3 regions of the Janthinobacterium sp. SUN211 genome follow, and region 2 is predicted to be linked to each of the others. Evidence: predicted binding sites of a transcription regulator. Region 2 holds the regulator's gene; each other region holds the start of a gene.
The links. Region 2 encodes FNR, which switches genes on or off when oxygen is low (the NO sensors DNR and NnrR bind a similar motif). Its sites were predicted from a motif close to TTGATNNNNATCAA; they were not measured.

Region 1 (7,904 bases), on a different contig from region 2:
CCCCCGCTGGACCCTGTACGTGCAGATCATGCCGGAAAAAGAGGCAGGCACGTATCACCTCAACCCGTTCGACCTGTCGAAAGTGTGGCCGCACGGCGACTATCCGCTGATCGAGGTGGGCGTGCTGGAACTGAACCGCAATGCCGACAACCATTTCGCGGAAGTGGAACAGGCGGCCTTCAATCCGGCCAACGTGGTGCCCGGCATCAGCTTTTCGCCGGACAAGATGCTGCAAGGCCGGCTGTTCTCGTATGGCGACGCGCAGCGCTACCGCCTCGGCGTCAACCACAGCCATATCCCCGTCAACGCGCCGAAATGCCCGTTCCACAGCTACCACCGCGATGGCCAGATGCGGGTCGACGGCAACCAGGGCGGGACCTTGGGCTATGAACCGAACAGCGAGCAGGAATGGGCCGAGCAGCCCGATTTCCGCGAGCCGCCGCTCAGCATCGAAGGCGCGGCCGACCACTGGAATCACCGCGTCGACGAAGATTACTATTCGCAGCCGCGCGCCCTGTTCCGCTTGATGACCGCGGCGCAGCAGCAAGCCTTGTTCGACAACACCGCACGCGCCATCTCGGGCGCCTCGGAACAAGTCAAGCAACGCCACATCGGCAACTGCACCCTGTGCGACCCCGCCTATGGCGCGGGCGTGGCCGCAGCGATCGGCCGCCTGAGTCCAGGCTGACAGTAAACACGGAAGGCCTGGCGACAGGCCTTCCGCCGCCATCTGCGGCCTGATGCCCCCACTGCCAGTCCCGCTGGTCTAGCGCTGCTGGATATCGATCTGGCCCGTGATGCTCGTTTCCACCGGATAGCCCTCGACCTGCAACGGCACGCGCCGCTTGACGGACGAGTCGCGCAGGTACACGACGAGCGCTTCCTTGCCCACGGCCGTCTGCCCCAGGCTGACGCCTTCCACGCCGTCGATGGCCATCAGCGCCCGCTCGTTGCGCCGCCGGGCCGCTTCCAGGCGGCCCTGAGGTGCGGCCTGGGCATGCTGCCCCGGGCCCTGTCCAGGAGGGGCATCCGGCAAATACGGCATGGCGGCGTCCTCGAAGACGGCATATGGCGATTGTGCGAACTTACTGTTTGACATGACACACCCTCCTGATATGACAAACCCTCCCGATGCCTTGCATGATACACCCGGCCAACCGGCGCTGCAGCACGCTTCGCCGGCCAAGACCATGCGCGACCGCCGCCCTTGAGCAAGATCGTCATCGTGCAAAAAACAGCGCCGGGCAAGGCGGCGCGGGGCCGCCCGGCCGGCTCCTAAGGCGTGCTCAGGTGTACAAATTGATGTCGAGCGCCACCACCACGCGCCGCATCTGGTTAGCAAACGTGATATTGCCGCCGCCGGCAAACAGCAGGCCGACGGGATTGCGCTGCTGGTTCCAGGTCCAGATGGACGAGCCGGAATCGCCGCCCGCGCTGAACGCCCCGCTCACGCCCGTGATGGCGATCTGGTCCTGGAACAGGGCGATCCGGCCGCCGCCGTAATTGACGTTGATGGTGGCGCCCAGGCCCGTGATGCGGCCCTGCGTCAATTGCGTCGTGCGGCCGGACTTGCCGACCATCATGCCCAGTGCGGGCGCCACGAGCGCATTGCTGATACGGAAGTACGCGGGCACGCCGCCGCTCAGGTAGACCAGTTCGGGACGCACCCTGTCTGGCCAGGCCCAGCCGGTGGCGCAATCGACAAAATTGACGCCGCCGCTGAAATTGATGGGCACGAAACGCTCGAGCACGGCCACCTGGTCTTGCGGGCAGCGGCCGCCGTCGATGGGGCCAGGCTGCACGATGCAATCGTTGAACACGCCCCCGTTGGAATTGGCCAGCACGTGATTATTGCTAAGAATCATCAGACGGCTGTTGCGCGGCGCGTTGCGCCCCACGGCCAGGCAGCCGATGGTGCCGGCGGTGATGCGGAAATGCCCGACCGACACGCCGCCCGGCGCGGGGCGCAAGCGGAAACGGTGGGGCTGCGCATCGATCACGCCCGTGACGACGATGTTGACGGGCACCTTGTCGCTGGCCACGGCGCGCACGCCCATGGCCCCCACGATGGCGGCCTTGGCGCGGTCGACGGAAGTGGGCTCGGCCACGTACAGGGTCAGGGCCGGCAAGCCCGGCTCGCCGGACGAGCTGTCGCTGGCGCCATCGCCCAAGCCGATGGACACGCCCTGGATATTGCCGCTGTCGCTGAAGGCGTCGGCCGCGCGCGCGCCGCCCGCTTGCGCGATGCTTTGCCGCATGCCGTCCTCGATGCTGCGCTTGATTTCCAGCAATTCCATGCTGACGCCGCTCAGCGCGTCGGGCACATCCGCGACGGACGCGCTCTCGATTGTATTGTCGTCTTCGCCAGGGACGGAAAATTGGCCGACGGCCTCTTCATCGTCCGCGCTCTGTCCCCTGCCGCTGCTGCCGGGCGGGGCGCTGAAACCATTTTCGTTGCCTATCATCGTGTTCTCCTCTTGGGTCGCCGCAAGCTTCCAGTGTGGACGGGCTGCGCGGGCCGGTATTGATCTGGATTGAACCGCGCGGATGCCTGGCCGCCCTGCCCCATTGGGGGACAGCGAGTGCAAAAATAGTTCCCTCGTCAAGGTTGAGCGGGATCAGGCGTGCGGGCAGAGGCGCCGCCGTATACTTGGCCGACAGGCTGGAACCGGGCCTGCTCCACGGCAGCAACGCCAGCAACAGCAAGGATGGGGAAACAATGACGAGCCCTGCAATAACGAGCCCTGGTATGACACGCCAATCCGACGACGCCTCTGCGGCAGCGGCCTCAGCCGGCGCCAATACAGCCGCCGACAATACGACGGACGCCGGTGGCGCGGCCCAGCATGCGGGTTTCGTGCACGGCATGGCGGCCTGGGCGGAAAAACACCGCATCACGCCCTGGCGCGGCAGTTTTGCCGACTTCCTCGAGCAAATCCTGCCCGGCCGCGCCGCCCTGCTGACGCGCAGCGCGCACCAGTACCTGTGGGACATGATGCGCTGGAATGGCCAGACCGATGACAGCGGGCGCTTCCGCTGTCGCCTGTTCGACGACGAGCTGTTCGGCATCGACGAGGCGATCGACCGGGTCGCCGCCTACTTCAAGGCGGCCGCCGCCGGCTCCGAAGTGGGCCGCCGCATGTTGCTGTTGCTGGGCCCGCCATCGGGCGGCAAGTCGACCATGGTGATCTTGCTCAAGCGGGGCCTGGAAGAGTACAGCCACAGCAGCGAAGGCGCGCTGTACGGCATCGCCGGCTGTCCCGTGCACGAATCGCCGCTGCACCTGGTGCCGCACAGCATGCGCGCCGACTTTCGCGCCAGCTATGATGCCGAGCTGCAGGGCGAACTGTGTCCACATTGCCGCGCCCGCCTGGAAGAGCAGTATGCGGGCGACTTCCTGCGCATGCCCGTCGAGCGCATCCATTTGTCCGAGGCGGGCCGCTGCGGCATCGGCACGTATGCGCCGCACGATCCCACGACGGCCGACCTGGCCGACCTGGTCGGTTCCGTCGACCTGTCGAAAGTGGCGCAATACGGCGACGAAGGCGATCCGCGCGCCTGGTCGTGGTCCGGCGCCGTGTATGCGGCCAGCCGCGGCATGCTGGAAATGATCGAAATCCTCAAGGTCAAGCGGGAATTCCTCTACTTGCTGCTGACCTTGACGCAGGAAAAGAATGTCAAGGTGTCGCGCTTCCCCCTGATCTACCTCGACGAAACCATCCTCGCGCACACGAATCTGGCCGAATTCCGCAAATTCCTGCAAGAGAGCGAAAACGAGGCGCTGCTCGACCGCATGGTCATCGTGCAAGTGCCCTATACGCTCAATTACCGCGAAGAAGCGCGCATTTACCGCAAGCTGATCCTCGCGGCCGCGCCCGCCTTCCGCGACGTGCACCTCGATCCGCACGTGCTGCATGCGGCGGCCGTGTTTGCCATCCTCAGCCGCATGCCCGAGGGCGAGGACAAGGAGACCGAGCTGGTCAAGAAACTGCGCATCTACGCCAACGAAGATGTCGACGACTTGCAGCCTGCCGACCTGCGCCGCATGCGCGAGCGCGACAAGTCGCCCGACGAGGGCCTGTCGGGCGTGTCGCCCCGCTTCGTCATCAATGCCCTGTCGCATGCCATCATTTCCGCCCAGCGCAACAGCCTGTCCACCATGGACGTGCTGCTGGCCCTGAAAGACGGCATCGAAAACGATGCGCGCATCGAACCGCGGCGCAAGCGCAAATGGGTCGATTACCTGGTGCTCACGCGCAAGGATTTCTATAACCGCTGGGTCAAGGCCGACGTGCACAAGGCCTTGTTCGTATCATTTGAGCAAGAAGCGCAAGACTTGCTGAACAAATATCTCGATGAAGTCGAAGCCATGCTCGACAACCGCCAGATCCGCGATCCCATCACCAGCGAAGAGCGCCGTCCCGACGAGCGCTTCCTGCGCGCCGTGGAAGAGAAAATCCACATCAGCGACTCGGGCAAGCAATCCTTCCGGCAAGAAGTGGTGCGCAAGGCCATGAGCGCCTTCAAGCGGGGCGAAGCGTTTGGCCTGGCCAGCCATGCGCCATTGCACGACGCCATCCAGCAATACCTGTTCGAGCAGCGGCGCGACGTGCTGCGTCTCGTCGGCTCGGCCAAGCGGCCCGACGACGACGTGCGGGCCAGGATCTCCGCCGTCGAGCAGCGCCTGGTCGACGAATACGGCTATGACGCCCATAGCGCGCGCGAAGCGCTCAACTACGTGACCACCTTGCTGGCGCAGGAATAGCCATGGCCGCCACCACGACGCCAGGCAGCTGCACACCGGATGGCCATCCGGCCTGGGGGGATTCCACGGACCCCGCAGGCACCGCAGCCCCCGCCGCCACGGCCGGCTCCGCCGGTTCCGCCGGCGCGGCGGCGGCGGGCGCCGCGCCAGCCCTGGCCCGGCCCTGGTACGCGCTGTTCTCGCGCGGCGCGCGCGACTGGCTGCGCCACAACCAGAAAGTGCGTGAAGCCGTGCAGGCGCACTTGCCCGAACTGGTCGCCACGCCCGACTTGATCGGCGGGCCGCAGCAGCGCACGGTGCAAGTGCCCATGCGCCTGCTCGAACATGCGCGTTTCCGCCTGGCGCCCGCGCGCAGCAGCTTGGGCGCGGGCCAGGGTGACGGCCAGCCCGGCGATATCCTGCGCCCGGCCCGGCCCGCCGCCACGGGCGGGGCCGGCACGCAAGGTGACGGCGGCGATGGCGAGGGGGCCGTGCGCCTGCTGCTGGAGTTTCCCATCGACGACATACTCGACTGGCTGTGGGACACCTTCGAGCTGCCGCACCTGACGCCACGCCACCTGGGCGCCATCGACGACGTGCGGCTCGTGCGTAGCGGCCTGGACCGGCATGGCGCCCGTTCGCGGCTGGACCGGCGGCGCACCGTCAAGGAAGCCATCAAGCGGCGCGCCCTGCAAGCGCAGCCAGTGCCCTTCACCAATGACGACTTGCGCTACCGCCAGGTGCTGCCGCAACCCCGGCCCAGCACGAACGCCGTCGTGTTTTTCGTGCTGGACGTGTCGGCCAGCATGGCGCAGCCCGAGCGCAAGCTGGCCAAATCGTTCTTTTTCTTTGCCTTGCAAGGCTTGCGCCGCAGGTATGCGCGCGTGGAAACGCGCTTTATCGCCCATACGACGCGGGCCTGGGAATTTTCCGAAGCCGAGTTCTTCCAGGTCAATGGCATGGGCGGCACCATGGCGTCCACCGCGTTTCGCCTGAGCCGCGAATTGCTGCAGGAACACTACGCGCCGGGCCGCTACAACGCCTATCTGTTCTATGCCTCCGATGGCGAAAATTTCAGCGAAGACCGGGGGCCGGCTAGCGCGGCCCTGGGCGAACTGGCCGGTTTGCTCAACTATATGGGCTATGTGGAAACCGTGCCCGGCGTGCCGCGCAGCCTGGAAACCGAAATGCACAGCTTGTTCGCCGAGCAGGAACGGCGCGGCTTGCCCTTGCACAGCAGCATCCTCGGCAAGAGCGACGACGTGTGGGAAGCCATCCGCACCTTTTTCCGGCACGAGGCGGCCGATACGGAGGACGCGGCATGACGCGGCATGATGCCCCGCGCCACGCCAATATGGCCAATATGGCCGATACGGCGGACATGGCGAATACAACTGGCCTGGACGGCTACGCGGCGCGCATCGAAGCGCTCGCGCGGCAACTGGGGCTGGCGTTCGCCCCCGTCGAGTTCGAGCTCGTGCCGGACAGTTTTATGGCCGAAATCGCCATCTATGGCTTGCCCGTGCGCATGCGCCACTGGTCGTTCGGCGTGCGCTACATCCACCAGCTCGTGCATCAAAAGATGGGCAACTCGCATATGTTCGAAGTCATGTTTCCCGGCGACCCTTGCCATGCCTACATGGCCGAACACAATTCCGTGGCGGAAAACACCCTCGTCACGGCCCACGTGCTGGGGCACGCCGATTTCGCCAGCCGCAATGCCCTGTTCCTGCGTTTCGGCGCCATGGCGGGCCAGCACATCCTGGAACAGAGCGCGTCGCGGGCGCAACGTCTTGAAATGGCGCTGCAACGGCACGGGCAGGAACAGGTGGAAGCCGTGCTCGACGCGGCACTGGCGCTGGAGCAGCACGTGGACATCCACGCCGAGCTGCACCGCCCGCCCTATGCCGCGCTGTCCGGACCGGCCGATGTCGCCGGCAGGCGTGGCGGCGCCGGGGGAGACGATCCGTTTGCACGACGCTACCGGCGCCTGCCCGGCGAAGCGGCCGCGCTGGCGGCGCGCGAGACGGCACGGGCCCGCGTGACGCAGCGCCCGCTCCTGCCGCCGCAGCCCGAGTACGATTTACTATGGTTCATCGCGCAACATGGGCCGGACCTGGCCGATTGGGAACGCGATATTTTCCTGGCCGTGCGCGAAGAGTCGTTTTACTTCTATCCCGTGTACGCCTGCCAGATCATGAACGAGGGCTGGGCCTCGTACTGGCATGCGCGGCTGCTGCGCGAAGCGGATTTCCTGCCGCCGGCCCTGTACTTGGCCGCCCTCAAGTCGCACTCGGACGTGGTGCGTCCATACGCGGGCGAGCACCAGCAGGCGCTGGCCGTCAATCCCTATCACCTGGGCTTTTGCATGTGGGAACACATCATCGAACGCGAAGGACTGGCGCGGGCGCGCCAGATTTGCCGCGACGACGATGACTGCAGTTTTATTCGCAACTATCTGGACGCCGAACTGGCTGACCGCCTGGGCCTGTTTGTGCATGAAAGCCGCCGCGACGGCGAAACGCGGCTGGCCAGCCGCGACTTGCGGGTCATCCGCGAAGCCATCCTGGCGCCCAAATACAACTATGGCGCACCGTGCATCGCCGTCACCCTGCTCAACGACGACGGCAGCCTGGTGCTGCGCCACGACCACCTGCGCGATGGGCGCGGCCTCGACCTGGAGCGGGCGGAACAGGTGCTGGCGTATATCGCCCGCGTCTGGCGCCGTCCCGTCACCCTGCATACGGCCGACTTCCGGGGCTCGCCCCGGGTATTGCGCAGCAAGAACGACGGCGTACCCGAGCCGCCCGCGCCGACAGCGTCTGCAGCAACGCCGACAGCGCCGCCCACGCAACGCTGAACGCCAGGCACCATGCACCAATCGGTCTAGCGGTCTCGCGGCCGGGATGCCGGGCGGCAGGCGGACGGATAGCGAGCCTGCGCATCTGATATGTGCATCCGGCATGTACATCTGGCATGGGTATCGGGTATGTGTATCTGGCATGTGCATCTGATAGGCATATCTGGTATGTGTATGTGTATCTGATATGCATGTCGGCATGCATATCTGGCAATGAAAACATGCGAATGGCCAGTGCCGGACACGCACGCCGCCGGCCGCCTGCGTGCGCACCACAGGTGCGGCCGGCACCTGCCTGCC
Region 2 (7,904 bases):
GCCTGGCGGGCCGCGACATTTACGTGCGCGAAGGCTGCTACAACTGCCACTCGCAGATGGTGCGTCCGCTACGCGCGGAAACGGAACGCTATGGCCACTATTCGGTTGCCGGCGAATTCGTCTACGACCGTCCATTCCAGTGGGGTTCCAAGCGCACGGGACCCGACCTGGCCCGCGTGGGCGCGCGCTACAGCGACGAATGGCACCGCACGCACTTGAACAACCCGCGCGACGTGGTGCCCGAGTCGAACATGCCGTCCTACCCCTGGCTGGCGAAGACCAAGCTGGTGCCTGACGACATCATGCCGAAGATGCGCGCCCTGAAACGCCTGGGCCAGCCGTACAGCGATGAAGAGATCGCCGCCGGCCCCGCGCAGCTGCAGGACAAGACGGAAGAAGACGCCCTGGTCGCCTATCTGCAAGGCCTCGGTACATTAATCAAAACAAGGAATTAGCATGGCAATCGAAAACCTGTTTGACAGCGCCAGCAGCGTCATGACGGTGGTTTCCTTTACGACGTTCGTGGGCATCCTGTGGTGGACGTTCAGCCGCAGCAACAGCGACTTCGACGCGGCAGCCCGCCTGCCGTTCGCCGACGACGCGCTCGACTATCCGGCCGAAGCCGAAATGACCCTGGCGAAGGAGCATAACCATGGCTGACTTTACCAATGGCTTCTGGAATATCTACATCATCGTGCTGTCCCTGCTGGGCATCATCGGCTGCGGCGTGCTGCTGTACTCGCAGTCGAAAATCAAAGTGGTCGAGGGCGCCCCTGCCGACGGCACCACGGGCCACGTCTGGGACGAGGACTTGAAGGAACTCAATACGCCGATGCCGCGCTGGTGGATGTGGTTGTTCTACATCACCATCGTCTTCTCGCTGGCCTACCTGTTCCTGTATCCGGGCCTGGGCAACTATGCCGGCAGCCTGGGCTGGAAATCGACGGGCCAGTACGAGGAAGAGCTGAAGAAGGCGGAAGCCGACTACGGTCCCCTGTTCAACAAGTACCTGAGCCAGGACTTGAAGACGGTGGCCGCCGATCCGCAGGCGCAAGCCATCGGCCAGCGCCTGTTCCTGACCTACTGCGCGCAATGCCACGGTTCGGATGCGCGCGGCAACAAGGGCTTCCCCAACCTGACGGACAAGGACTGGCTGTATGGCGGCGAACCCGACATCATCAAGACCACCATCATGCACGGCCGCAATGGGCAAATGCCACCGATGGGCGCTGCCCTGGGCTCCGAAAAGGATGTCGAGAACGTGGCCCATTATGTGCTGAGCCTGTCCGGCTCGACCTCGGATCCCGTCAAGTCCGTGCTGGGCAAGGCCAAGTTCGGCGCCTGCATGGCCTGTCATGGCGCCGATGCCAAGGGTAACCAGATGCTCGGCGCGCCAAACCTGACGGACAAGACCTGGCTGTACGGCGGCAGCGCCGACACCATCATGGAAACCGTACGCAAGGGACGCAGCAACACCATGCCGGCCTTCAGCGATTTCCTCGGCGAATCCAAGGTACACGTGCTGTCGGCGTATGTCTGGAGCCTGTCGAATCCGCAGGCACCCGCAAAGTAAAAATGGAACCTCAAGTCATCAAGATGTATGCGGCCCGCGAGCAAATCTACCCTCGCGAGGCCAAAGGACGCTACGCTACCTGGCGATGGGTATGCGTATGGCTTACCCAGCTCGCGTTCTACGGCTTGCCGTGGTTGACCTGGAATGGCAGGCAAGCCCTGCTGTTCGATTTGACCACGCGCAAGTTCTACATTTTCGGCGTCGTGCTGTGGCCCCAGGATTTCATCTATCTGGCGGCCCTGCTGATCATCTGTGCGTATTTGTTGTTCCTCGTCACGGCCATTGCCGGGCGGGTGTGGTGCGGGTTCTCTTGCCCGCAAACGGTATACACGGAAATTTTCCTGTGGGTCGAACGCCGCATCGAGGGCACGCGCAGCGCGCGCATGGCCCTCGACAAGCAGGGCCCCTCCGTGCGCAAGGCGTTCAAGAAGACGGCCAAGCACCTGGTATGGGGCGCCATCGCCCTGTGGACGGGCTTTACCTTTGTCGGCTACTTCACGCCGATCAAGGAACTGGCGCAGTCGGTGACCACGCTGAACTTCGGTCCCTGGGAATGGTTCTGGGTATTGTTCTACAGTCTGGCAACCTACGGCAACGCGGGCTGGCTGCGCGAGCAGGTGTGCAAATACATGTGCCCCTACGCGCGCTTCCAGAGCGCCATGTTCGACCAGGACACCCTGATCATCACCTACGATGCCAAGCGCGGCGAACCACGTGGCGCCATGAGCAAGAAGGCCGGCAACAACGACAAGCTGGGCGATTGCATCGACTGTACCCTGTGCGTGCAGGTGTGTCCGACCGGCATCGATATCCGTAACGGCCTGCAGTATGAATGCATCGGTTGCGCCGCTTGCGTCGATGCCTGCAACAGCGTGATGGACAAGGTCGACCGGCCACGGGGACTGGTACGCTACAGTACCGACCATGCGATGGAAAACAACTTCAATTCGAAGCAGATACGCCAGCGCGCCATGCGCCCGCGCGTCTTGATCTACACTTCCATCCTGGCCCTGATCATCATCGCCGTGTGTACTTCGCTGGCCCTGCGCACGCCCCTGAAAATGGACGTGATCCGCGACCGCGGTTCCATGGGACGCGAAGTGGAAGACGGCATGATCGAAAACGTCTACCGCCTGCAGATCATGAACACATCGGAGCAAAGCCAGCATTTCAAAATCAGCGCTTCCGGCTTGCCGGGCCTGACCTTGCTGACGCGCGAAGAAGTGACCTTGCAGCCGACGGAAACGCTGGGTTGGCCGATCCGCCTGCGCGTGCCGCACGGCGTGGGAGAGAAGGGCTCGAACAAGATTGCGATCGAATTGCAATCGCTGGACGACCCATCGCTGCATGTGCGTGAAAGCGCGGTATTCATCGTGCCGCGGTAATAGCAGGAAGGCCAGTCCCCGCATGGGGATTGGCCGTTTACACAGGAGAAATACCATGTCCGACAGTCTGAAACTGCAAGCACCCGTTGCACCGTGGTACAAGCATCGCTGGCCATGGCTGCTGATGATCGGCCCCGGCCTGTCCGTGGTCGTCGGCAGCTTCATGGGCTATATCGCGTTTACGCAGCCCGATGCGCTGGTGGTGGGCGATTATTACAAGCAGGGCAAGGCGATCAACCAGGATTTGAAGCGCGACACGATCGCCAGCGACCTGGCGATGGATACGCGCCTGTCGTATGACGTGGCGCAAGCGCGCCTGACCGGTTCCGTGCACAGCTTCGGCAAGGCCTATCAGGCGCCTTTGCAGCTGCACCTAGCGCATGCGACCCTGCCGGAAAAGGATATCAAGGTGCTGGTACAGCCCGATGCGGCCGGCAATTTTTCCGTGGCGCTGCCGATGCTCGAGCGCAGCCGCTGGCAAGTGCTGGTGGAAAACGACAAACGCGAGTGGCGCCTGTCCGGCATCTGGACCTGGCCGCTGCAGCGCAGCATCGCGCTGCATGCGGACGAGGAACTGTAAGTCTTATTTGCAGACGTCCGTGCCGGCCGTAATCGCCTTCAGTTTCGCCGGCTGCAGGATTTCAATTTCCCGGTTGGAGACACGCAGCCAGCCTTCCTTCTTGAACTTCGACAGCAGGCGGCTGACGCTCTCGATGGTCAGGCCCAGGTAGTTGCCGATTTCCTCGCGCGACATGCGCAGCTGGAAATTGCTGCCCGAATAGCCGCGCGCTTCATAGCGCGACGCCAGGTTGACGATGAAGGCGGCAAAGCGCTGCGTCGCCTGCATATTGCCCAGCAACAGCATGACGCTTTGCTCGCGCGTGATTTCCTGGCTCATCATGCGGTGGAAATGGCGCAGCAGGGTCGGCATATTGCCCAGCAATTGTTCCAGGCTGGAAAACGGGATTTCACACACTTCGCTGTCTTCCAGCGCCACCGCATTACAGTGGTGGCGGTCGGCGCTGATGGCGTCCATGCCCAGCAGTTCGCCCGCCATCTGGAAGCCCGTCACCTGCTCTTCGCCGCCCGGATTGATCTGGTACGTCTTGAAATGCCCCAGGCGGATCGCATACAGGTTCTGGAACGAGTCGCCGATGCGGAACAGCGAGGCGCCGCGCACAATCTTGCGGCGGCGGCCTATGATCTGGTCCAGCCTGTCCATGTCGCCCACATCGAGGCCCATCGGCAGGCACAATTGATGCATGCTGCAGGTCGAGCATCGCGCACGCAACGCCTCCACGTTCACGGTGGGCAAGGTTGGAGTGAGTAGCGCTTCAGTCATGTCGGTACCTTTTAGAAAATGCAACAACAAGTTTACTGCATACAGCCGCATACAGGGTTGCCGTATACCAATTTCACCGTAAATTCGGCGAATAAACGACGTCCAGCCTTTAATTATATGGCAACATCGTCAAAAGCCCGTACGGGGCGGGCAATTTGCGCGGCGGCGCTTGCCAAGCTGGGGCATTGATAGGAAAATTCCTGACAGCATTATCTGCCGCCTGTGCCGCCCGGTACTGAAAAGGAAATCATGAAGCCTCTCGGCATTAAAGCAAAAGTCGCGCTGGCCACCAGCCTGACCTCGATCGCCATGATCGCGCTGGTCACCATGATCCAGGTGCAGCACATGCGCGACGACTTCACCCGAGTACTGCTGAGCCAGCAATCGTCCCTGATCACCCGCACCGCTGCCGAGCTCGACGACAAGCTGGGCATGCTGCTGCAGATCGTCACCCTGACGGCCCGACAGCAGCCGCCGGAATTGATCGCCCGGCCCGCCCAATTGCGCGAATACTATTCGCGCCGCTCGATGCTGGTGCTGTTCGATGACGTGCTGGTGCTCGACGCGCATGGCGCCGTCGTGGCCGACATGCCGGAGGTAGCGGGGCGTGCCGGCATCAACGTCGCCGAGCGCGAGTATTTCCAGACCGTCCTGCGCACGCGCCAGCCCATGATCACCGAACCGATGCTGGGCAAGTCGAGCGGCATGCCCATCGTGCAGATGGTGGCGCCCGTGCTGGCCGCCGATGGCCAGGTGGCCGGCGTGGTGATCGGCGTGCTGCGCCTGTACAAGGACAACCTGCTGGGCCGCCTGCGCTCGGAAAAGATCGGCAAGAACGGCTATTACTTCATTCTCACGCGCGGCGCCGTGCCGCGCTACGTGCTGCACCCCGATACCAGCCGCTTGCTGCAACCGCGCAAGCCGAACGCCAACCTGACGACGACCCAGCTGCTGAAGGAAGATGGCGAAGGCAGCATGGTCAGCACCAACAGCCGCGGCATCACGGCCGTCAACAGCTTCAAGCGCCTGAAATCCGTGAACTGGCTGCTGGCCGCCTCGCTCCCCGTCGAGGATGCCTTCGAACCGTTCGATGGCGTGCTGTACCGATTGGTGCTGTGGAGCATCCTCGCCTCGCTGCTGGCCGCCTTCGTGCTGGGCTGGGTCACCGTGCGCCTGCTGTCGCCGCTGGTGCGCCTGCGCGACACCCTGCAAGCCCTGCGCACCAGCGGCAGCCGCTTCACGCCCGTGCCGGTGCAGCAGCGCGACGAGATCGGCGAACTGACGGAAGCGTTCAACGGCCTGATGAGCGAACGCGACCGCCTGCAGCAGGAACTCGAATCGCGCGCGGCGGAGCTGGAACAGGAACGCGACCGGGCCGAGGCGGCCAACCGCGCGAAGAGCGATTTCGTGGCCAACATGAGCCATGAAATCCGCACGCCCCTCAATGCCGTGCTGGGCATGGTGTATTTGCTGGGCAATACCAGGCTCGACACGGAACAGCGCAAGTATCTGACCATGGTCAGAGTGGCGGGCCAGTCGCTGCTGGGCATCCTCAATGACGTGCTCGACTATTCGAAGATCGAGGCGCGGCGCATGGAGTTGTCGCCCGTCGAATTCGACCTCGACGAAGTCATGAATACCCTGGCCACGACGATGACGATGAATGCGGGCGAAAAGGAGCTGGAACTGGCCATCGCCGTCGAGCCCGACGTGCCGCGGCGCCTCGTGGGCGACGCCCAGCGCCTGCAGCAAATCCTCGTCAACCTGGCCGGCAACGCCATCAAGTTCACGGAAAGCGGCGAAGTGGTGGTGGCCGTCAGCCTGGCCGAGAGCGAGAGCGGCCGCGCCTGGCTGCGCTTCGAAGTGCGCGACACGGGCATCGGCATGACGGAACTGCAGCAACAGCAGCTGTTTGCCGCGTTTTCCCAGGGCGACCAGAGCATCACGCGGCGCTTCGGCGGCACGGGCCTGGGCCTGGCCATCAGCAAGCAGCTGATCCACATGATGGGCGGCGACATCGCCGTCGCCAGCAGCGAAGGCAAGGGCAGCCGCTTCTGGTTCAGCGTGCCCTTCGAAATGCTGGCGCAGCCGGCCGAAACGCGGCGCACGCCGGCGCTGGGCCAGCTGCGCCTGCTGGTGGCCGACGACAACCGCACCACGCGCGAACTGATCGTCAAGCTGATCGAGGCATGGGGCTGGCTGGCCGACGAAGTGGACTCCGGCTTTGCCGCCATCGAGCTGTACCGCGAACGCCTGGCGCAGCAGCAACCGTACGACGTGGTGCTGGCCGACTGGCACATGCCCGTCATGGATGGCCTGGCCACGGCCAAGGCCATCCGCCAGGCGGCCAGCGGCCAGCGCCAGCCCATCGTGGTGATGGTCAACGCCTTCGCCCGCAACCACCTGGAAGAAATCTCCAGCGCGGCCGAGGCCGACGTCGTGCTGATGAAGCCGATCACGGGCTCGAGCCTGTTCGACGCCCTGCACCAGGCGCTGATCGCCAAGGACGACGGCGGCGAGCAACGCATGCTGCACCAGCCGCTGGGCACGGAACTGGCCGGCGTGCACTTCCTGCTGGTGGAAGACAACCACCTGAACCAGGCCGTGGCGCGCGGCATCCTCGAACACATGGGTGCCACCCTGGACGTGGTGGGCGACGGCTTGCAAGCCGTGGAACGGCTGCGCACGGAAGCGCTGCGCTACGACATCGTGCTGATGGACATGCAGATGCCCGTCATGGACGGTTTCAGCGCCACCCACATCATCCGCACGGAACTGCGCTTGCACCTGCCCGTGATCGCCATGACGGCGGGCGTGCTGGCGTCCGAGCGCGAGCGCTGCATGACGGCCGGCATCAGCGATTTCATCGCCAAGCCCGTGGTGGTGGAAGAAATGATGGAAGTCATCCTGCGCCACCTGCCCAAGCGCCCGCAAGTGCAGACGGCCGAGCCCGCACACGTCGCCGATGAGGAAGTGTTTTCCATGGCGCCGCTGATGCGCGTGATGGGACGCGATGCGAAGGGGCGCGGCGTGCTGCGGCGCATGGTGGAAGACGCGCTGAACAAGGGCATGACGCCCGTGCACGAGGCCGAAACGGCGTTGCAGGCGGGCCGCCACAGCGACGTGGCACGCATCCTGCACAGCGTGCGCGGCTCCGTCGGCACCCTGGGCACGAAACGCCTGATCCGCGCCGCGTTCGCCACCGAGGAAGCCATCGATGCGGGCCGCCTGGACGAGGTGCCGGCGCTGCTGGCGCACACGGCGCAGGAACTGGAACAGGCGCTGGCGGCGGCGGCGGATTGGTTGTCGCGCCTGCAGGATTAAATCAGGCGGGCACGCCCAGAATCACGCTGGACGCCTTGAAGATGGCCGTCACGTTGCTGCCAAGCTCGATGCCCAGGTCGGTGCTGCTCTGGTTGGTGATGATGGCGGCAATCGTGCCGCCGCGCGGCAAGTCCAGCACCACTTCCGTATTGACGGCGCCCGTCTGCACGCGCGTCACGACCCCGGCCAGCTGGTTGCGCGCGGAAAAGCGCGCGCCCTGGCTGTCCGTCACGAGGATGATGGACGACGCCTTGATCAGCGCAAACGCTTCCGCACCCGG
Region 3 (7,904 bases), on a different contig from region 2:
GGCGGTTGCGCGCGCCGCATTCCGTCACGGCGCCCACGTGCACTTCGTAATCGTCGGCCAGCACGCGCCCGCCCGTCATCTTGCCCACCAGCTTGCGCAAGTATCCCAGAGGCAAGCCCACGCCGACCAGCGGGCAATGACAGGTATGCGACAGTTCCCACAGCCGGCGGCGGCGGGAAGCGAGCGCGGCCGGTTCGGCCCCGCCGCTGGAACAATTGCTGATGACGGGCAGGGACTGGTCTTTGTCACACATGGCGATATCCTGTTGGACGATGGGGATGGAAAAGAAATTATTGCGGCAGGGGCGAGGCGGGGCGCTTGGCGCTCAGCATGCGTGCCACGCGCTCAAGCCAGCTGGTCCTGGGAGGCGCGGGCCGGTGCAGCGCCACCAGGGCGGCCCATTGCTGCGACAGTTGCTGGCAGGTCGCTTGCAGCACGGGGCCCAGGCCGGGCGAGTTTGACAGCACTTGCAGATGGCGTTCGATGACACCCGCCAGTTTCTCGCAGGGACTGCCCGCATGGTAGTGCGACATCAGGTGCAGCACGGCCGACAGCAGCAGTTCAGGCTGTTGGCCTTGCGGAGGAGGAAACATCGGGGAAGGTCGGTCGTTCGCCATCAAACACTCCTGTGCGGTGGTTTGGCTGGCTGCGCGCACGGGGCGCGACTGGCTGGCGAGTGTGGTGACTGGCTGCCGTGCTGCTTCAGGCAGTCAGGATCAGCTTGTTCAATTGGGTGACGCGCAGGCGATAGATCTTGCCGCTGTGCTCAATCTCCACTTCGCGGCCCTGCTGCAGCAGCGCTTCGCTGGTGATGCGGCGCGCCGGCTGGGCCATGCTGACGGGAGGACGGACGTGGGCGGTAGCGGCATCCTGGATCAAGGCTGGTTTTGAGCTTTGCATGTTGGGCTTTCTTTGTCTCAGTTGAGAATGATTCGTATTTGCATTATTGTTGAATGTGGCCCGAAAAGCAAGGCTTATTTGTGCGGAATCCGCGCTTTTTTACGGTGGGACGGCAGCGTGGGAGCGAGTGCTGCGCAAAGGCGGCCGCTGGCGCGGCGCGGAAGGGGGCGGCAGCAAAAAAAGACCCGGTAAGGCAGTGCGCCTTGGCCGGGTCAAGCCTGTGCCAAGCTTGAGGAAATCGGGATGAGGCTAGATAGTGGCCAGCAATTGCGCCGAGGCGCTGGCGGCCGCGGTGGTATCGGCCTTGAGCTTGGCGGCGGCCAGCTGCTTGGCGCGCGAACGCGACGGCGGCAGGCGGCGCAGGGTTTTCAGGGCGTCCGGATCCTTGATGCCGATGGTGCGTTGGTCAACCGTGATCAGGCCGATTTCATTGAAGGCGGAAAGGGTGCGGCTGACCGTTTCCAGGGTCAGGCCCAGGTAGCTGCCGATTTCATGGCGCGTCATGCGCAGGTTGAACAGCTTGCTCGAATAGCCCATCTGCGCAAAGCGGTCGGCCAGCGAGACGAGGAAGCGCGCCACGCGGGCTTCGGCGCTGAGGGCGCCCAGCATGCCGATCATGGCTTGCTCGCGCACCAGTTCGCGGCTCATCACGCCGTACATGACATTTTCCAGTTCCAGGTGGACACGGCCCAGCGCCGTGAGTTTCTTGAACGGCAGCAGGATCAGGTCGCAGTCGGACAGGGCCACCGCTTCCGAGGAATAGTGGCGCGAGTGGATGCCGTCGACGCCCAGCATGTCGCCCTTCATGGGAAAGCTGAGCACCTGCTCATTGCCGAATTCATCGATGAGCACGGTTTTCAGGAAGCCCGAATTGACGATGTACAGGGTGTCGAACGGCTGGCCGATCGTATGCACGCGCTGGCCCGTCTTGAATTGCACGTGCTGGAACAGCAGTTCGTCGGCGGCGATGGTGCAGGCGCTGGAGATATGCAGCAGGTCGCACACCTCCTTCAGGTTCGACCAGAGCCGGCCCTGGCGCTGGCGTCCCGCTTCCATCGGAGCGGAGGGGGCCAGCGATGGTGAGGCGGCGCGGGTGTCGGGCATTTGCGTGGACAGCATGTTCATCTCCTGGTGACAGGTAGTTCAGAGTTGAATGACGGGGTGCACGGGACGGCGGGCAGGCGTGGGCCGGCGGCGCGCGTTCGGGCAGGTAATGCTCAATTCGCTGAAGACTTGCTGTGTGATGAAATAACTTTCCAGCAACTTGATTACTGGTTTCAGTATGCCAACAAGCGTATGCAATTAATATCAGCAGTGGCTGAATATGGCAGTAGGAGCTGTGGTAGATGAAGTAGGATTGTTCCTACAGTCGACGCGCGGGCGCGCGCCGCCGTATTCAGGTCTTGAAGGGGGAGAGCAGGCGGTGCGCCACGGCATACTGGACCATTTCAGACAGCGAACTCATGCCCATCTTTTGCATGATGCGCGTCTTGTGCGTACTCACCGTCTTGACGCTCAGATGCAGGTTGTTGGCAATTTCCGTGATCGACTTGCCTGCCACCAGCAGGGAAAAGACTTCGAATTCGCGGTCCGACAACTGTTTATGCAGCAAGCTTTCATTCGGCATCATGATGTTGAGCACGAGCTGCTCCGCTACCTCGGCGCTGATGTAGGGACGTCCCGACGCCACCTTGTGGATGGCGCCCACGAGCTGGGTGCCCGCGCTTTCCTTGGTCAGATAGCCTTGCGCGCCGGCACGGATGGCGCGCACCGCATATTGCTCTTCCTCGTGCATGGTGAGGATCAGGATGGACAGCTTGGGCGCCTCGCTGCGGATTTGCCGGATCAGGTCGACGCCGCTGCGGCCCGGCATCGACAGGTCGAGCAGCAACAGGTCGAAGCCGCCCTGGCGCACATGGTTGAGTACTTCAAAACCGTCGATGGCTTCACCCACGATGTCGATATCCGGCGCGCCGTCAAGGATGCGCTTCAATCCTTCACGCATGATGGTGTGGTCGTCGGCAATCACAATACGTATCATAGGCGGGCAATCTGGTGGCGTGTAATCTGCTCTGTCCGTCACCGGACAATCAAATGTTGAGAAACGAGAAACGTTGTCATTTTAACTGAAGCGGCCGCACTGTGCCTTTTCTTGCGATGTGCCGGTGCGGCGGCCCCCGTGGCCATGTGACCCCTTATTTCGTCAGGGGTTCCTTGATCAGCCTATGCACCAGTACGGGCAATTTCGAGTGCGACAGCACCTTGTTGGTCACGCTGCCCAGCAGCAGCTGACCCCAGCCGCTGCGGCCATGCGAACCCATGAAAATCAGGTCGCATTGCTGCAATTGCGCCACTTCCACGATTTTCAGGGCGGGACTGTCGGAAAAGGCCGTCAATCCCGTCGCTTGCAAGCCCCGCTTGGCAGCCGCGTCGAGCACGGGTTGCCAGTGGTCGGCGCCCGCCTTGCGCATGGCGACGCGGTATTCCTCTTCGCTGGGATAGCTCGGCGGAATGATTTCGATGTACACCGGGTACTGGTACTCGGGCGCCACATACACGGCAAGGATGTCGGCGTGCATTTGTTCGGCAAAGGCAACGCCGGCACAGGCCGTCAAGTTGGAGACGGTGGAGCCGTCCGTGGCGATCAGAATTTTCTTATACATGGCAGGTCCTTTGGCAGTGACTCAGCGCGCGCAACGCCTCTTATTGTAGACGTCGCGGCAGCATTGTATTCATGTAAAGACTTGATAATTATCAATACTACTGCACCTTCAGTATAGACAACATTGGCAGAAAGATCGTGTTTAGCTGCGGCAGGGTCCGCCTGGCGCCGTTGTACAGGCGCTTGAGAGCAGGATTTCTTGTGTCGCGCGTGGTCTTGCACGCACGCCAATGGTAGTATTTCAAAATACAACAGCAGGAACACTTATTTCCTGGCGGAAAAGCTCTTGCGGACCCGCTTTGCACCAGGAAGCGCGTTTTGAGATTTACCAACAGGGCGGCGCCCTGCTACACTCGCACCATCGCAGCGGTATTGCCTCAAATCATCTTAATCGAGAAATTGTGGGTATCAGTCTGTAAAACGCACAGTTCAGGCGGAATTTTGACAAATTATGGAGAAGCAGGGATATGACCAACGCCGCTGATGATTTCGATGCATTATTCGATGAAGTATCCGCGCAAAGCGCGGCCGCAGCCACGCCGGCGCCTGCCGCCGCGCCCGCTCCCGCCGTGATCGCGGATGACGATTTTGACGCGCTGTTCGACTCCGTGTCGGCCAGCGCCGCCGTACCGGCGGCCGCAGCGGCGCCGGTGGCTGCCGCAGCGGAAGCGGCCCCCGTGGCCGGCGCCGACGCGCCTGGCGAAGCGGCCGACCCGGTCGACCAGTCCGACAAGCCGATGTTCGAGCGCCTGGGCGGCATCGTGCGCCTGCTGCACGATTCGCTGCGCGAACTGGGCTACGACAAGGCGTTGACGGAAGCGTCGTCGCAGATCGTCGACGCCCAGGACCGCCTGGAATATGTCGCCACCCTGACGGAACAGGCCGCCAACAAGGTCTTGAACACGCTCGATGAAGGCATGCCGGCACAGGACGTGCTGTCGAAGAAAGCCAAGGACATGGACGGCCGCTGGACGGCGCTGTTCGACGGCAAGCTGAGCCTGGAAGAATTCAAGGCCCTGGCCGGCGATTCGCGCCAGTTCGCGCAAGCCGTTGCCGAAGCGACGGAAGCGGAAAAAGCCCGCTTGCTGGAAATCATGATGGCCCAGGACTTCCAGGACATCACGGGCCAGCTGATCAAAAAAGTGGTCAACATCACCAAGACGGTGGAAAACGAGCTGGCTCAGCTGCTGCGCGACAACGCGCCGGCCGAGGTGCGCGAAAAACTGGCGCAAAAGCCGGTGCCGCTGATGCAGGGCCCGTCCGTGCCGTCGGTGGCGCTGGACCAGGATAATGTAGACGACCTTCTTGCGGATTTGGGATTCTAATGGACGATATGCTCAAGGATTTCGTCGTTGAGGCGATGGATCTTGCGGTTAATGTTGAAGAGCACTTATTGCGCCTCGAGCGTGATCCTGACAACAAGGAAACACTGAATGCCGTGTTTCGTTCCTTCCACACCATCAAGGGTGGCGCCGGTTTCATGGGCCTGCCTGCGCTGGTGGCGGCCTGCCATCTGACGGAAAACCTGTTCGACGCCTTGCGCACGGGCGCCGCGCCCGTGACGCCGATCGCCATCGAGGCGGCGCTGCAAGCGTCCGGTTTCGTGGCCGACCAGCTGACGGAACTGGCGAACGGCGCCGCACCGGAAAGCTTGCCGGCCATGCCGGAAGAGCTGGAACACATCCTGACGAACGCCATCGAAGGCAAGGGCATGGACGCGCCTGCGCCTGCCGCCGCCGTGGTGGCGGAAGCGGCCGCACCTGTTGCCGAGGTCGCTGAAGTGCTTGCAGCCGCGCCTGCCGCTGTCGCGGCCACTGCCAGCGCCGATGGCCTGGACTGGGAAGGCATGTATAACGCCGTCGTGCCCGAGGGCAGCCGCGTGGCTGCCGCACCGGTGTCTGCCGTCGCCGCTGCGCCTGCCGTCGTGGCCGCCGCGCCTGCCGCTGCTGCCGCCGCCAAACCGGCCGCCAAGGCCTGGGATGGCGCCGAACGCCGCGAAGAGCGTCCGGAAGTGCGCCATGCCGCGCCCGTCAAGGAAGACAGCATCCGCGTCGACGCCGTCAAGCTCGACGCATTGCTGGAAGTGGCCGGCGAATCCGTGCAGGCCGCCAACCAGGCTGCCGTGCTGCTTGAGCGCTTGCTGCAATTCAAATTCGAAGGCCAGGCCGCCACCTTGATGGCGACCCTGGCGGAAACCCTGGAACGCGCTTCGCGTTACTCGACGGAACTGCAGCGGGCCACCCTGGCCACGCGCATGCAGCCCGTCGGCCGCCTGTTCCAGAAATTCCCGCGCCTGGTGCGCGAACTGGCCAAGGACCTGGGCAAGGATGTCGAACTGACCATCGAAGGCGCGGAGACGGAAGTCGACCGCGTGGTGGTCGACAGCCTGTACGATCCGCTCGTGCACATGCTGCGCAACTCGCTCGACCATGGCGTCGAATCGCCGGAAGCGCGCCTGGCTGCCGGCAAGCCCGCCAAATCGTATATTTCACTGAAGGCATGGCAGGAAGCCAACAGTGTCATGATCGTGCTGCAGGATGACGGCAAGGGCATGGACCCGGCCTTCCTGCGCAGCAAGGCCCAGCAAAAGGGCTTGATCAGCGAAAACGCGCAGTTGAGCAACGACGAATGCTTCCAGCTGGTGTTCCTGCCGGGCTTCTCGACCAAGGAAGTCGCCTCCAGCGTCTCCGGGCGCGGCGTCGGCATGGACGTGGTGAAAACGGCCGTGGAGAAAAACCGCGGCGCCATCCACATCGAGTCGGCGCTGGGCAAGGGCACGAAATTCGCCATCCGCCTGCCGATCGAACTGTCGATCGTGCCGACCATGCTCGTGTCGACCTCGGGCGCCGCGCTGGCGCTGCCGATGGCCGTGGTGCAGCGCGTCGTCGAATTGCCGGAAACCTTCATGGAAGTGGGCGGCGCGCCCGTGCTGAAAGACCAGGGTCGTCCATTGCCCGTGCGGTCGCTGGCCGGTTCGCTGGGCTACGAATCGTGCAGCGAGCGCGTCGGCATTGTTGTCGCTGCGCCACAGCCGTACATTCTCGCCGTGGAAGCCGTCGATGGCACGGCCGACCTCGTGATCAAGCCGATGACGGCCATCACCGTGGAAGGCATCACGGGCACGGCCCGCTCGGCCGAAGGCGAGCTGGTGCTGGTCGTCGGCCTGTCGTTCCTGATGGACGGTTGCCGCAGCAGCGTCCGTCTTGCGGCCTGAGGACACCTGACCAAACCTGCTGCGCGTCGGCATAGGCGGCCTGCGATGCTCACCGTACCAGGGTACGGTTGCGCTTCTTAGCCACCTCTCCCTTCCGCTCGCGACGGTTTTGTCAGGCGTCGTAAGTATTGCTTTATTCATTAAAAAGCCCGCTATGTGTAGCGGGCTTTTTTTATGGCGCCAGCGGCGTCAAATGTTGTCCGGGCGCAAAGTCCCGCCTTCCAGCCAGCGCTGCACGCGCACGATTTCCTGGGCGCGGCCCGCCTCGTCCTTCGGCGGCGGCAAATAGATGTCGGGCATGATGCCGCCCAGGTCCACCTGCAGCTGCGGCAAGCGGGCAGAGCGGGAGGTAGCGTATTGCAGGTGGCGCTGGCCCGACGGCAGGATGTGCAGGCGCATGTTCGAATAATCGAGCGCGCCGTAACTGTTGCGTCCGATCAATTTCACATGAAAACTTTGCCGCGCCGCCAGCAGAAATTCTTCGCAGGAACTGGCGCAGTCGCGGTCGACCAGCACCGCCACGCGTGCCGGCCGGCGCGGCTCCGGCGTTTCCACGCGCGTATAGCTGACGGTGCCGCTGCTTTGCTGCGGCGCGTATTGGCCCGGCTTGACGGTGCGCATCTGCGTCACGGCCTGGGTCGCAAAGGCGGCGCACGCCTGGTCGCCGGGCGCCAGCAGCGCGCAGACTTTTTCCTGGCCGTCGATATTGGCCGGCGTGGACAGCCATTCGGCACCCATCGTGACTATTTCGTCCGAAATGATCCAGGACAACAGCGGCGTATACGTGCTGTCGCTGCCGCCGCCGTTGCGGCGCACGTCGAGGATCCAGTTGGGACGGGCCGCCAGCGCCGTGCGGTGCGTGTCGAGCAGCTTGGCCACGGCGGCGCGGTAGCTGCCGTGAAAGCTGGGTAAGGTCAGGAGCACGGTCGAGTCCGATAATATCTGCAGCGCCGGCTCCTTCGTTAGTGCTGCCTGTCCCGGCGCGGCGGGGCGCGCCGGCGCCGGTTTGGCGATGTCGAGCGCGCTGCCTGGCTTGATATGCAGGTGGCCCTTGCGCCACATGCGTGCATAGTTTTCCAGGATTGCATCGCAGGCCTTGCCGTCGGCCGCGCCGGCCGCCGCCGTGGT

Region 1: a site for FNR is predicted at 2,525-2,538, ahead of O3301_RS02510 (serine protein kinase). Genes of this name have one in related genera too.
Region 3: a site for FNR is predicted at 3,645-3,658, ahead of O3301_RS08715 (universal stress protein). Genes of this name have one in related genera too.

The regions. Positions count from the first base shown of each region.
Region 1 is NZ_JAPWIC010000001.1:601,274-609,177, reverse strand. It holds gene O3301_RS02525 (catalase) at 1-688, shown strand, start outside; gene O3301_RS02520 (hypothetical protein) at 767-1,099, opposite strand; gene O3301_RS02515 (hypothetical protein) at 1,287-2,465, opposite strand; gene O3301_RS02510 (serine protein kinase) at 2,750-4,765, shown strand; gene O3301_RS02505 (DUF444 family protein) at 4,768-6,069, shown strand; gene O3301_RS02500 (SpoVR family protein) at 6,066-7,604, shown strand.
Region 2 is NZ_JAPWIC010000003.1:61,055-68,958, forward strand. It holds gene ccoO (cytochrome-c oxidase, cbb3-type subunit II) at 1-455, shown strand, start outside; gene O3301_RS11525 (cbb3-type cytochrome c oxidase subunit 3) at 457-660, shown strand; gene ccoP (cytochrome-c oxidase, cbb3-type subunit III) at 653-1,573, shown strand; gene ccoG (cytochrome c oxidase accessory protein CcoG) at 1,576-2,958, shown strand; gene O3301_RS11540 (FixH family protein) at 3,014-3,538, shown strand; gene fnr (fumarate/nitrate reduction transcriptional regulator Fnr) at 3,542-4,300, opposite strand; gene O3301_RS11550 (response regulator) at 4,550-7,624, shown strand; gene O3301_RS11555 (TOBE domain-containing protein) at 7,626-7,904, opposite strand, start outside.
Region 3 is NZ_JAPWIC010000002.1:652,962-660,865, forward strand. It holds gene O3301_RS08690 (DUF2325 domain-containing protein) at 1-253, opposite strand, end outside; gene O3301_RS08695 (hypothetical protein) at 291-617, opposite strand; gene hemP (hemin uptake protein HemP) at 703-900, opposite strand; gene O3301_RS08705 (Crp/Fnr family transcriptional regulator) at 1,150-1,956, opposite strand; gene O3301_RS08710 (response regulator transcription factor) at 2,297-2,941, opposite strand; gene O3301_RS08715 (universal stress protein) at 3,096-3,563, opposite strand; gene O3301_RS08720 (protein phosphatase CheZ) at 4,030-4,887, shown strand; gene O3301_RS08725 (chemotaxis protein CheA) at 4,887-6,776, shown strand; gene O3301_RS08730 (S41 family peptidase) at 6,966-7,904, opposite strand, start outside.